4 regions of the Pseudomonas orientalis genome follow, and region 1 is predicted to be linked to each of the others. Evidence: predicted binding sites of a transcription regulator. Region 1 holds the regulator's gene; each other region holds the start of a gene.
The links. Region 1 encodes FliA, which starts transcription of late flagellar genes. Its sites were predicted from a motif close to CTAAAGTTTNNNNNNNNNNNGCCGNTAA; they were not measured.
Positions count from the first base shown of each region.

Region 2: a site for FliA is predicted at 1,918-1,945, ahead of MRY17_RS11815 (methyl-accepting chemotaxis protein). Genes of this name have one in related genera too.
Region 3: a site for FliA is predicted at 1,458-1,485, ahead of MRY17_RS12450 (methyl-accepting chemotaxis protein). Genes of this name have one in related genera too.
Region 4: a site for FliA is predicted at 1,873-1,900, ahead of MRY17_RS05565 (flagellar protein MotY). Genes of this name have one in related genera too.

Region 1 covers NZ_CP094351.1:4,009,000-4,012,230, forward strand. The annotation lists gene MRY17_RS17750 (protein phosphatase CheZ) at 1-240, opposite strand, end outside; gene MRY17_RS17755 (chemotaxis response regulator CheY) at 259-633, opposite strand; gene fliA (RNA polymerase sigma factor FliA) at 801-1,541, opposite strand; gene fleN (flagellar synthesis regulator FleN) at 1,538-2,371, opposite strand; gene flhF (flagellar biosynthesis protein FlhF) at 2,477-3,231, opposite strand, start outside.
Region 2 covers NZ_CP094351.1:2,673,830-2,677,060, forward strand. The annotation lists gene MRY17_RS11815 (methyl-accepting chemotaxis protein) at 1-1,861, opposite strand, end outside; gene MRY17_RS11820 (aldo/keto reductase) at 1,981-2,976, opposite strand; gene MRY17_RS11825 (LysR family transcriptional regulator) at 3,089-3,231, shown strand, end outside.
Region 3 covers NZ_CP094351.1:2,810,820-2,814,050, forward strand. The annotation lists gene tnpA (IS66-like element accessory protein TnpA) at 56-388, shown strand; gene tnpB (IS66 family insertion sequence element accessory protein TnpB) at 385-708, shown strand; partial or broken gene MRY17_RS12445 (GNAT family N-acetyltransferase) at 820-1,284, shown strand; gene MRY17_RS12450 (methyl-accepting chemotaxis protein) at 1,661-3,231, shown strand, end outside.
Region 4 covers NZ_CP094351.1:1,293,012-1,296,242, forward strand. The annotation lists gene MRY17_RS05550 (peroxiredoxin) at 1-27, shown strand, start outside; gene rnt (ribonuclease T) at 93-704, opposite strand; gene pyrC (dihydroorotase) at 761-1,807, opposite strand; gene MRY17_RS05565 (flagellar protein MotY) at 1,964-2,872, shown strand; gene MRY17_RS05570 (argininosuccinate synthase) at 3,002-3,231, shown strand, end outside.

The sequences.
Region 1 (3,231 bases):
CGAAATTTCTTCGGCCTGGGGCATGCGCGGGTCAATCTGGAAATTGACGATCGCACTGTGCAGCTCGCGTGTGAGCTTGCCCACTTCCTGATACAGGCCGCGGTCACGGGTCTGGTTAAGCTCATGGATCAACTGCACCGCGTCGGCGAACTGGCCTTTTTCCAGGCTGTCGACCAACTGGTGAGCATGCTTTTTCAGGGTCGACTCAAAGTCGCCCTGTGACGTTTCTTTATGCTCCATAGCTCCCCCGCGATGGCATTAGCCGTGGATGCGTTCGAAGATCTTTTCGATCTTCTCTTTCAAGGCCAATGCTGTGAATGGCTTGACCACGTAACCGTTGACCCCGGCCTGGGCGGCTTCGATGATCTGCTCACGCTTGGCTTCGGCGGTCACCATCAACACCGGCAGGCTGCGCAGTTTTTCATCGGCGCGCACATGGCGCAGCAAGTCGATACCGGTCATGCCAGGCATGTTCCAGTCGGTTACCAGAAAGTCGATGCTGCCGCTGTTGAGGATTGGAATCGCCGTGATGCCGTCATCCGCCTCGACCGTGTTAGTGAACCCAAGGTCACGCAACAGGTTTTTTATGATCCGCCGCATCGTTGAGAAGTCATCAACGATGAGGATTTTCATGTTCTTGTCCAATTCGACCTCCAAGCAGTCTTAAACGCGCCCAGCACCTGGACGCGCCACTTCAATCAACAGGCGTTACACAAAAAGGACTGCCCAGGGCACCACGGAGCGAATCCGCAAAGGCCGAAACCTTCGCGGTAGCGTCTGCAGTGTCCCCACACTGCCTGTCAGCGCGCGCGCCACTCTCCCAACCGCCCCCGCAAGCGGGCCGCGCACTGGCTATGCAACTGGCTGACACGCGATTCGCTGACCCCCAGGACCTCACCGATTTCCTTGAGGTTCAGCTCTTCGTCGTAGTACAGCGCCAACACCAGGCGCTCGCGCTCCGGCAAATTGGCAATGGCCTCCGCCAACGCGCCCTGGAAACGCTCATCTTCCAGATCGCGCGACGGCTCCATATGCGCGCTCGCGCCGTCCTCGTGCAGCCCTTCATGCTCGCCGTCCTGCAACAGGTCGTCGAAACTGAACAGGCGGCTGCCCAAGGTATCGTTCAAAATCCCGTAATAATCGTCGAGACTCAATTGGAGTTCGGCCGCAACTTCGTGATCTTTAGCGTCACGACCGGTTTTTGCTTCAATTGCGCGAATTGCGTCACTGACCATGCGCGTATTGCGGTGTACCGAACGCGGTGCCCAGTCACCTTTACGCACTTCGTCGAGCATCGCGCCACGGATACGGATACCCGCATACGTCTCGAAACTCGCCCCCTTGCTCGCGTCATATTTGGTCGACACTTCGAGCAGGCCGATCATGCCGGCCTGGATCAGGTCTTCCACCTGCACGCTGGCGGGCAGGCGCGCCAGCAAGTGGTAGGCGATACGCTTGACCAGCGGCGCGTAGCGCTCGATCAACTCGCCCTGGCTGTCACGTGCCGACTTTTTGTAAAGGTTGTAGCCGCTTGATGTCATAGCACAGGTCCCGCGCTCGTCTGATGCACCAGTCGCTCGACGAAAAACTCCAGATGCCCCCGAGGATTGGCGGGCAGCGGCCAGGTATCGACCTTCTGGGCAATGGCCTTGAACGCCAGTGCGCACTTCGAACGAGGGAACGCTTCGTAGACCGCACGCTGCTTTTGCACGGCCTTGCGCACACACTCGTCGTAAGGAACTGCACCGACGTATTGTAAAGCCACATCGAGGAAACGATCCGTGACCTTGGTCAACTTGGCGAACAGGTTGCGCCCTTCCTGCGGGCTCTGGGCCATATTGGCCAGCACGCGGAAGCGGTTCATGCCGTAGTCACGGTTAAGCAGTTTGATCAGCGCGTAGGCGTCGGTGATCGAGGTGGGTTCATCGCACACCACCAGCAGCACTTCTTGCGCTGCACGTACAAAGCTGACCACCGACTCACCGATCCCGGCGGCGGTGTCGATCACAAGCACGTCGAGGTTGTCGCCGATATCGCTGAAGGCCTGGATCAGGCCGGCATGCTGCGCCGGGCTCAGGTGCACCATGCTCTGGGTGCCCGAGGCGGCCGGCACGATGCGGATCCCCCCAGGGCCCTGCAGCAGCACATCGCGCAGCTCACAGCGGCCTTCGATCACATCGGCCAGCGTGTGTTTGGGTGTCAGCCCCAGCAGAACGTCCACGTTCGCCAGGCCCAGGTCAGCATCCAGCAGCATGACGCGACGGCCAAGCTCTGCCAGGGCCAGGGACAAATTCACTGACACGTTAGTTTTGCCGACGCCACCTTTGCCGCCGGTCACCGCGATCACCTGTACGGGATGCATGCTGCCCATTTTATTTCTTTACCTTGTCTTGCTTAGACGCAGGCTACATGGCTTGGCCGCGTGTATCGCTTGCAGGCCATCGATGTAGGTACATTTCACGGTGTTCATCCTGCCTCATCCCACCCGTTTTGCCGGGTTGTGATAAAGGTCGGCGAACATATCAGCCATCGCTTCCTCGCTAGGCTCGTCTTGCATTTGCACGCTGACAGCACGGCTGACCAACTGATGACGGCGCGGCAGATGCAAATCATCCGGGATCCGCGGCCCGTCGGTCAGGTAGGCGACCGGTAGTTCATGACTGATTGCCAGGCTCAACACTTCGCCCAGGCTGGCGGTTTCATCCAGTTTGGTCAGGATACAACCGGACAGGCCGCAGCGTTTATAGCTGTGGTGGGCAGCGGTAAGAACCTGTTTCTGGCTGGTGGTTGCAAGCACCAGGTAATTCTTTGACTTGATGCCACGCCCGGCCAGGCTTTCGAGCTGCATGCGCAGGGCCGGGTCGCTGGCTTGCAGGCCGGCGGTATCGATCAGCACCACACGCTTGCGCAGCAGCGGGTCGAGGGCGTTGGCCAGGGATTGACCCGGGTCGACATGGGTCACCGGCACATTGAGGATGCGGCCCAGGGTCTTGAGCTGCTCCTGGGCACCGATGCGGTAGCTGTCCATGCTCACCAGCGCGATGTTCTGCGCGCCGTACTTGAGCACATAACGCGCCGCCAGCTTGGCCAGGGTGGTGGTCTTGCCCATGCCGGCAGGGCCGACCATGGCGATCACACCGCCCTCTTCCAGGGGTTCGATTTCCGGCGTGGCGATCATGCGCGCCAGGTGCGCCAACAGCATGCGCCAGGCCTGGCGCGGCTCCTCGACTT
Region 2 (3,231 bases), 1.3 Mb from region 1:
GGTTGATCTCTTCGGTCACTGCGCTCTGTTGCTCGGCGGCCGTGGCGATCTGGGTGCTGAGGTTGTTGATATGGCTGACCGAACCGGCCATCTCATCCAGGCCGGTGTTCACCCGAGCGGTGGCATCCGCCGCCGACTGGCAACTGGCCTGGGTGTTTTCCATGGCGGCTACCGACGAGCTGACGCCGGTGGTCAAGCGCGCCAGCATCTCGTTGATCTGCGAGGTGCTGGCCTGGGTGCGTGCGGCCAGTGCGCGTACCTCATCGGCCACCACGGCAAACCCGCGGCCTTGCTCGCCGGCCCGCGCCGCTTCGATTGCGGCGTTGAGCGCCAGCAGGTTGGTCTGGCCGGCGATGGCGCCGATCACCCCGAGGGTTTCGGTGATGCGCGCGGCGTCCTGGCGCATGTTCTCGACGGTGTGGGTCGCGCTGGCCACTTCGCCGATCAAGGCGCTGACGCTGGTGGACGCTTCGCCCACCACCACCCGCGAACGGTCGGCGTGCTCGCTGGCGCGCTGGGTAAAGGCCGCCGTTTCTGCGGCGTTTTGCGCGACCGTGTCGGCGGTGGAGCTCATTTCGGTGATGGCGGTCACCGTCTGATCCGTCTCCGATGCGTGGCGCAACAGGATCTGGTTGGTGTGCGCGGAGGTGTGCTGCAACTGCTCTAGGCCCGAGGCCATGGCGCCGGTGGCCTGGGTCACTTCGCCGATCATGTTTTGCAGGTAGACGATAAAGCGGTTCACCGAATGGCCGATGGCGCCCAGTTCGTCTTCGGCGCGGATGGTGATGCGCCGCGTGAGGTCGGCGTCGCCGGCGGACAGCGCGTCGATATTGCCCTTGAGCGCTTTCATGCGCTGTACCAGTTGGCGAATCGCATACGCCGCCAGCAGCACCAGCAGGATCACCATCGGAATTTGCAGCAGCGCCAGGCTGCCGAGCACATCGTTGCGCTGGGCGGTAATCAACGAGGTGGGCAGGGCGGTCGCGAGGAACCACGGGGTACCCTCGATCGGGCGCATGTAGAAGGTGCTGGCCACGCCCTGGTTGTCGAACTCGGCGCGTTGCAGGGCCTGATCGCGATGGGCGAGGGCTTTGCTGACCTGGGCGGCGAACGCCGAAGTGCCGGTCAGCTCACTGATGTTCTTCAGCACCACCGGGCCGCTGATGCGCGAGCTGTTGCTGATGATCTTGCCGTCGCCTTCGACGATCAGCATTTGCCCGCCAATGTCTTTTTCCTTGCTGGCCACCAGGTCATTGAAGAAGCCCAGGGTCACGTCGATGGTCGCCACGCCATAGGCGGCGCCGTCACGCTGGATCGCCATGGCGCAGTTGGTGCGCGGCTCCTGGCTGGCGTCGTCCTTGTAGGCCGCAGCCCAGGCGCATTGGCCACGGGGCGAGGCGAGGCCGCCCTTGTACCAGCTCTGATCGTAATAGTTGGGCGCGGCGTCGCTGTTCCAGAAGGTGTTGACCGCCAGCTTGCCCGAGGCGTCACGGTGCCAGAACGTACTGTGCTTGTTACGCCCCGGCGTGCGCTGGTTGGGCAGCGGCCAGATACCGCCGCCGAACACTTTCAGCTCGCCATATTGATCCACCAGGCCGGGCAGGACCTTGTCGATGGCATCGCTTTCAAGCAGAGGCACAGTCTGGGTGATGGTGCGTTGCTGGGCCTGAACCTTGTTCAGTTCGCCCTGGATCTGTTCGGCCACTTCGGCGACGCGGTTGAGCACCACCTGTTCTTCGGTGTCTTGCAGCTTGGGTGCGACCAACTGGCCGATACCCACGACCGTCAACACCAATAACACTAGGACGAACAGCACCAGAAACAGGGTATAGCGGGCTTGGATGGAGCGCAGTGGGGGCATGGGGCCGTCCTTACGAAGCGTTATTGTCGACGCGGCTTTGTTAGAGCTTCGTAGGGCTATCGGCCCGGACCGGGGGAGCTTTAGGTACGTGCGTGCAAGAAAGTGCAGATGCCGCCAGGTCAGATCTCCAGCATCGCCATCACCTCCTCGGGGTAGCGCAGGCCGGCCGTTGCATCCGCCGGAAAGATCGCTGTCAACGCGTCCCGTTCGTTCGCGCTCAGGGTGATCGACACGGCGGCCACATTCTCTTCCAGGTATTTACGTTGCTTGGTGCCGGGGATCGGCACGATGTAATCGCCTTGCGCCAACACCCACGCCAGCGCCAGTTGGCCCGCCGTCACGCCCTTTTCCGCCGCCAGTGCTTGCACCTGCTCGACCAGTTGCAGGTTCCTGGCAAAATTCTCGCCCTGGAAGCGCGGGTTGAAGCGGCGGTAGTCCTCGGCGCCGAAATCCTCCGGGCGCTTCAATGCGCCGGTCAGAAACCCCCGGCCCAACGGGCTGTAAGGCACGAAGGCGATGCCCAGGCGCTGGCAGGCGGCAAGGCAGCCGTTGTCTTCCTGATCGCGACTCCACAATGAATATTCGCTTTGCAGGGCGCTGATGGGGTGAACCTTGTGCGCCCGTTCCAGCGTGGCGGCGGACGCTTCGCTCAGGCCCAGGTAACGCACCTTGCCCTGTTGCACCAGCTCGGCCATGGCGCCGACGGTTTCTTCGATGGCCACCTCGGGATCGATGCGGTGCTGGTAGTACAGGTCCAGGGTTTCGATGCCCAGGCGTTGCAGCGTGCCGTCGATGGAGGCGCGCACGTATTCAGGGCGCCCGTTCACACCACGCAGCGCCGGGTTCGCCGGATCGCGCAGGATGCCGAACTTGCTGGCCAGGAACACCTGGTCGCGCTTGCCGGCGATGGCCTTGCCGATCAGCTGTTCATTGGTGTGGGGGCCGTACATGTCGGCGGTGTCGAGAAAGTTGACGCCCAGTTCCAGCGCACGGTGCAAGGTGGCGATGGCCTGCGAGGTGTCGATGCCCGGTGCGTAGAAATCGCTCATGCCCATGCAGCCGAGGCCGATGGCGGACACGTGAGGGCCGTTGTTGCCGAGTTGACGAGTACGCATGGTGAAGCTCCTGTGGATGAGGTGGCCATTGTCACGCTCGACAAAACCTGGATAAACCGGCTAAAAGCACTATCACTGTTTGGAAAGTCCAAACAATTGCCAGGGCCTCACTGTGGACCGTTTCAATGCCATGCGTGTATTCACCCGGATTGTGGAGTTGGGCGGTTTCGCCAGGGCGGCGGACAGCCTGCAACTGCCGCGCGCCTCGGTGACGATCCTGATCAAGCAATTGGAGGCGCACCTGGGCGTGCAACT
Region 3 (3,231 bases), 1.2 Mb from region 1:
GGTGTGCACTTAAATTTAAGTGGGCACCAGTTCTAGACTTTTAATCGGGTATTTCATGCAGCCAACACGCCGTTCTTATTCCAAGTCCTTCAAAGCCCAAGTCATTCAAGAGTGTGCTCAGCCCGGTGCTTCGATTGCCAGCATCGCACTCAGCCATAACCTCAACGCAAACCTCGTCCACAAATGGATTCGGCTGCAATCGCAGAAAAGCACAGCGCTGCAACCTGCATTTATTCCATTACCCGTGTCGCTGGCTGGGGCAAAATCCCATCCGTCATCATCGAACATCTGCGTTGAAATACAGCACCCGCGTGGCACCGTCAAAGTGAACTGGCCCACTGAAAATGCTGCTGCCTGCGCGACCTTTCTTCGAGACCTCCTGCGATGATTCGCATCGACTCCGTCTGGCTCGCCACCGAGCCGATGGACATGCGCGCCGGTACCGAGACGGCATTAGCCAGGGTGATCGCCGTGTTCGGTGCGGCGCAGCCGCACTGTGCTTATCTGTTCGCCAACCGCCGCGCCAATCGCATGAAAGTGCTGGTGCATGACGGCTTCGGAATATGGCTAGCGGCGCGCCGATTAAACCAAGGCAAGTTCCACTGGCCAGGCATTCGCCACGGTTCTGAGATGGAGCTGGATACCGAGCAACTTCAGGCATTAGTGCTGGCCACCGCCTTCTTGATCGTTTCGACCTCGACATCCTAGGCTGCGCAGTGACCTACCTTCTGGTCGGCTTCAGCGCTGAATCGGTGCTCAAGGCGCGGCCGCGTGCGTCGACGTTCGTCAGCCATTTTTAAGGCAGTGTGATGATCCTGCTATCGCCCTGGCCTGATCGGTCGTATGGCCGAAATGCACGCTAGCTTTTACTCTCGCCATTCAGGCTTTGGTCAGTTTTTCGAGAGTCAGGTTGCAACTGGCGTTGCGGAGTTTGCGGGACGACTGAACAATACGCGTAACGCCATCTGGGTCGCTGAGAGCGCTGGCCGGATTGTGGGATCGCTGGCTATTGACGGAGAGGATCTCGGAAACGATGAAGCCCACCTGCGCTGGTTCATCCTTGACGATGGCTGCCGTGGTGGCGGTATAGGTCGTCACCTTCTCACCGAGGCATTAGATTTCTGCGACCGGCAGAATTTCTCAGCTATACAACTTTGGACATTCAAAGGGTTGGAAGCTGCCCGGCGCCTCTACGAATCCTTGGGTTTCGAGCTAACTCATGAAGAGCAAGGCAATCAATGGGGTACGGCGGTCACTGAGCAACAGTTCACGCGTAAACGCTGAGCAGCATTCTATGAAGAGTCTGCAAACTCGCACAAAAGGCTAGAACTGGTGACCACTTAAATTTAAGTGCACACCATGTCTTGGCTTTGCGGAACTGGGTAGATGACTTGGCCGGACGGTTACAAAGATCCCACCTACTCGGTACCTAGGCCCCTATCGATACACGGGTACAGGTAAAGCTTTGCTGGTTTCAGCCGAAACATTCCGAACGGAGAAAAAACTGGCTACGGCAGGCTACTACTGAACCATCCTGGGCTCTATCAGACGTCGACTTCATAGAACGTTCGCCTTGGATAGCTTTAAACAACATCTTCAAGCCCTGAGGCCTGCCATGCTTAGAAATGCTCCTTTGAGTACAAAGCTACTGCTTATTTTGATGTTTCCCCTGTTGGGCTTTCTGGTCTTCGCCGGGATTTTTGTAGCTGACAAACGAGAGACACTGAGCGAGATGAACCGAGCGGTCACCGCTACCGGCACCGCGCAGAAACTCAGTGACGTAGTAACCACTATCCAGCGTGAGCGCGGCGCAAGCGGCGTGTTTCTGGGCAGCGGTGGTAAGACGATGCAGGACAAGTTGAAAGTCTTACGCCAAGAAACCGACCGTGCGGTGAGCGCGATGCATGCGCAATCGACCGAGGGTCTTATCGCGCCTGACAAGATGCTGCGCGCAATTGATGGTTTGGCCGGACTGCGTCAGCAGGTGGACACGCTCGCAATCAATAACGGCGAGTCCGGCACCCGATTCACCGATCTTATCAAAAATTTGATCGGCTTCTCTTACTCACTGGAAACCAGCATTGAGGATCCGGAAATCCTGCGTGGGCTGAGTTCACTCAATCAGTTCGTAGACATGAAAGAGCGCTCTGGTCGAGAGCGTGTACTGCTTGGCCTGGCATTCAACCAAAACCGTTTTGATGCGCCGCTGTTGTCACGTTTCAGCCGCAACATGGGCGAGTTCTCCGGCTATTTCGAGGCCTTTCAACGCTGGGCTCCTGCCGTGTTCAAAAATAAGCTGGATGCGGTTCTACAACAGCCCGCATCCGTCGATGTAGCTCGCCTGCAAAAACTCGGATTTGATACGCCTCTAGGCGATCCGCTTAATATCAAACCCGAAGACTGGTTCAACCTTTCCACCAGCCGTATCGACATGATGGCTCAGGTCGAGGCTGAACTGGGCCAGACGGTCGTGAGCCTAGCCAATGTCGCGCGTACCGATGCCCAGCGCAGTCTGTATGTCGCAATAGCCACCGTCATTCTGATGTTGATTGCGGTGCTGTGGCTCGCTTCGGTGATTATTCGCAATATCAAAATCGCTGTGGTCGACGTGAACCGCACCCTTATTTCGCTATCCACGCGTGACCTAACTGCCAGAACCCGTTACACCGGCAGAGACGAGTTTGGCGAGATCTCGCGTAACCTGGATAACATGGCCATACAGATCGGTGAAGTGATCCGTGAGATCGGGAGTGCCACGGCGCAGGTCGCGACCGCCGCCGAGCAGTCTTCGGCTGTGGCCCTGCAAACTAGCAATAACGTCGTCCAGCAGCGTCAAGGCACCGATCAGGTGGTCACTGCCATCAGCGAGATGAGCGCCACGGTCAAAGACGTGGCGCGCAGCACTACCGACGCCGCAGAGATGTCGCAGCGCGTTAATGCCAGCACTATGCAGGGCAAGGCTGAAATCGAGAACACCATCAGCTTGATCAAAGGGCTTGAGGTTCAGGCCGAACAAACATCCCGAATCATTGAGGAGCTCAAGGGTGAAAGCTATTCCATCTCCTCGGTTTTGGATGTGATTCGTGGTGTAGCAGAGCAAACCAATCTGCTAGCTTTGAACGCTGCCATTGAGGCTGCCCGTGCCGGTGAGCAGGGTCGTGGATTTGCCGTGGTCGCCGATGAGGTGCGGAATCTGGCCAAAAAGACTCAGGATTCCACCGTCAGTATCCA
Region 4 (3,231 bases), 2.7 Mb from region 1:
CTGACCGAGAACGCCGGCAAACTGTAAGCCGGATTCAAGGTATAAAAAAACCGGCCTGAGAAGGCCGGTTTTTTTGTGCGCGGGATTCAGCTTCAGTCGCCGAAATCTTCCCAGCCGCCCATCTGTTTCCAGCGATTGACGATGCCGCAGAACAGCTCGGCGGTCTTTTCGGTGTCGTAGCGGGCCGAATGCGCTTCGCGGCCGTCGAAGTCGATTCCGGCGGCCTGGCAGGCTTTTGCCAGCACGGTCTGACCATAGGCCAGTCCGGCGAGCGTGGCCGTGTCGAAACTGGAGAACGGATGGAAGGGGTTGCGCTTCATGTCCAGCCGCGCCACGGCGGCGTTGAGGAAGCCCAGGTCGAAACTGCTGTTGTGCCCCACCAAGATCGCGCGCTTGCAGCCGTTGGCTTTCAGCGCCTTGCGTACGCCGCGGAAGATGTCGGTCAGTGCGGCTTCTTCGCTCACCGCCATGCGCAGTGGATGATCGAGCTTGATCCCGGTGAACTCCAGAGCTGCCGCTTCGATGTTGGCACCTTCAAACGGCTCGACGCGGAAGAAGTGGGTGTGGTCCGGGTAAACGAAGCCCTGCTCGTCCATGCCTATGGTGGTTGCGGCAATTTCCAGCAGTGCGTCGGTGGCGCAATTGAAGCCGCCGGTTTCTACGTCGATAACGACAGGCAGGTAGCCGCGGAAACGCTCGGCCATCGGGTGGCGCGAACCGCCGCCACCGTGTTCCTGGTCGTCCTCGTAATGGTCTTCACTCACTTGCTTTCCTCCAGCAGGCGCCAGCGCAGTGTTTCACCGGCGCGCAGCGGGATAACGGTCAACTCGCCAAAGGGCAGGCTGGCGGGGGCGGTCCAGTCTTCACGAACCAGGGTGATGCGGTCGGTATTCGCGGGCAGGCCATAGAAGCGCGGGCCGTTGAGGCTGGCGAAACCCTCGAGCTTGTCCAGGGCGTTGCGTTGTTCGAACGCTTCAGCGTACAGCTCGATGGCGGCGAACGCGGTGTAGCAACCGGCACAACCACACGCGGCTTCCTTGGCGTGCTGGGCGTGGGGCGCGGAATCGGTGCCGAGGAAAAACTTCGGATTGCCGCTGGTCGCGGCATCCAGCAACGCCACCTGATGGGTATTGCGCTTGAGGATCGGCAAACAATAGAAGTGCGGCCGAATCCCGCCCACCAGCATGTGGTTGCGGTTGTACAACAGGTGGTGTGCGGTGATGGTCGCGCCGACGTTGGCCGAAGCCTCGGTGACGAACTGCACGGCGTCGGCGGTGGTGATGTGTTCGAACACCACCTTGAGGGTCGGGAACAGCTCGACCACGCGGCGCATATGTTCGTCAATGAAGATCTTTTCGCGATCGAACACGTCGACATCGCCACGGGTTACTTCACCGTGGATCAACAGCGGCATGCCCACCTCGGCCATGGCTTCGATGGCCGGCAGGATCTTGTCGATGCTGGTGACGCCGGAGTCGGAGTTGGTGGTCGCGCCGGCCGGGTACAGCTTGGCGGCGTGCACGAAGCCGCTGGCCTTGGCCTCGCGAATCTCCGAAGGCTGGGTGCGGTCGGTGAGGTAGAGCACCATCAGTGGTTCGAAGCGGCTGCCGGCCGGTCGTGCAGCGAGGATGCGCTGGCGATAGGCGTCGGCTTGCTCGGCGTTACGCACCGGAGGTACCAGGTTAGGCATGATGATGGCACGGCCAAAGGTGCGCGCGACATCGGCCACGGTATGGGGTAACACAGCACCATCACGAAGATGTATATGCCAGTCGTCGGGACGCAGCAGGGTCAGGCGGTCGGACATTGGGGATTCCAGGCGGGTCAATCTGGTGGGAATGCTACCGGAAAAGACTCGTGCAGGCACTCGCTATCAAGTTTTGCAGGATGCAACCGATAGCACTGGGTATGCCTTAACGATGTATGACGCTTTGAAGTGTTGTAGTAACCAGTGGAGCCTCCCGTGCGCCAGCATTATTTTGCCCTGCTCAGTGTGTTCGCCAGCCTGCCCGCGATGGCCCTCACGTTCCAGACACGTCTGGAGAATATTGAGTGGAAAGTGGAGGGCGATCAGTTCGAGTGCCGCCTGACCCAGCCGATCACCGATTTCGGCTCGGGTGAGTTCGTGCGCCGGGCGGGCGAGCAGGCGATATTTCGTCTGAAAGCCTATAACGGTTCGCTCGGTGCCGGCTCCGCCACGTTATTGGCTGCGGCCGCGCCCTGGCAACCGGGGCGCGGCGACATCAACCTGGGTGCAGTACGCGTCGGCAGCGGTGATGTGCTGTTCAACAGCTCTCAGGGCCAGGCCGGACGCCTGTTCACCGGTTTGCTCGAAGGCCGCAGCCCGACCGTCCGGCACTATGGGCGCGAAGGTGGATATTCGGAAATTCGCCTGCTGCCGGTGAAGTTCACCAAGGCCTACAACGACTATCAGCTCTGTACGACCAAGCTATTGCCGATGAACTACGATCAGGTCAAGCAGACGGAAGTCGGTTTCCCCGGTGGTGGTATCGAACTGGATGCAGCGGCCAAGCAGAAACTGTCGGTGATTGTCGCCTTTATGAAAGCCGACCCCACCGTCAACCATATCGAATTGAACGGCCATTCGGATAACAGCGGCAACCGCCTGACCAACCGTGATGTTTCACGACGCCGTGCCTTGGCGGTAGTGGACTACTTCAAGGCCAACGGCATTCCGGAATCGCAGATCACCATGCGTTTCCACGGTGAAAGCTATCCCTTGGCGCCCAACACCAATGCCGCCAACCGGGCACGCAACCGTCGGGTCAACGTGCAACTCGAACGTGTGGCCGCACCCGAGAAGCCGGCGTCCCAAGCCACCGCCCCGAGCAACCCTGCGGCCACCTCATAACGTGCGACTGTCAGTCGCCCGTTCGACATAATCTGTCGCTTTATCTTCATTTGCTGTCGCGCCCCTGTAATTTCACGGTTTTGATCGGTAGAATCGTCGCCTTTCCGTACAACCCCGTGGAGTGATGGCATGGCCGACGTAAACAAGGTCGTTCTCGCGTATTCCGGCGGCCTGGACACTTCGGTGATCCTCAAGTGGCTGCAGGATACTTATAACTGTGAAGTGGTGACCTTCACCGCTGACCTGGGTCAGGGCGAAGAGGTCGAACCTGCACGTGCCAAGGCGCAAGCCATGGGCGTGAAAGAGATCTACATTGACGACCTGCGCGAAGAGTTCGTCCGCGATTTCGTTTATCCGAT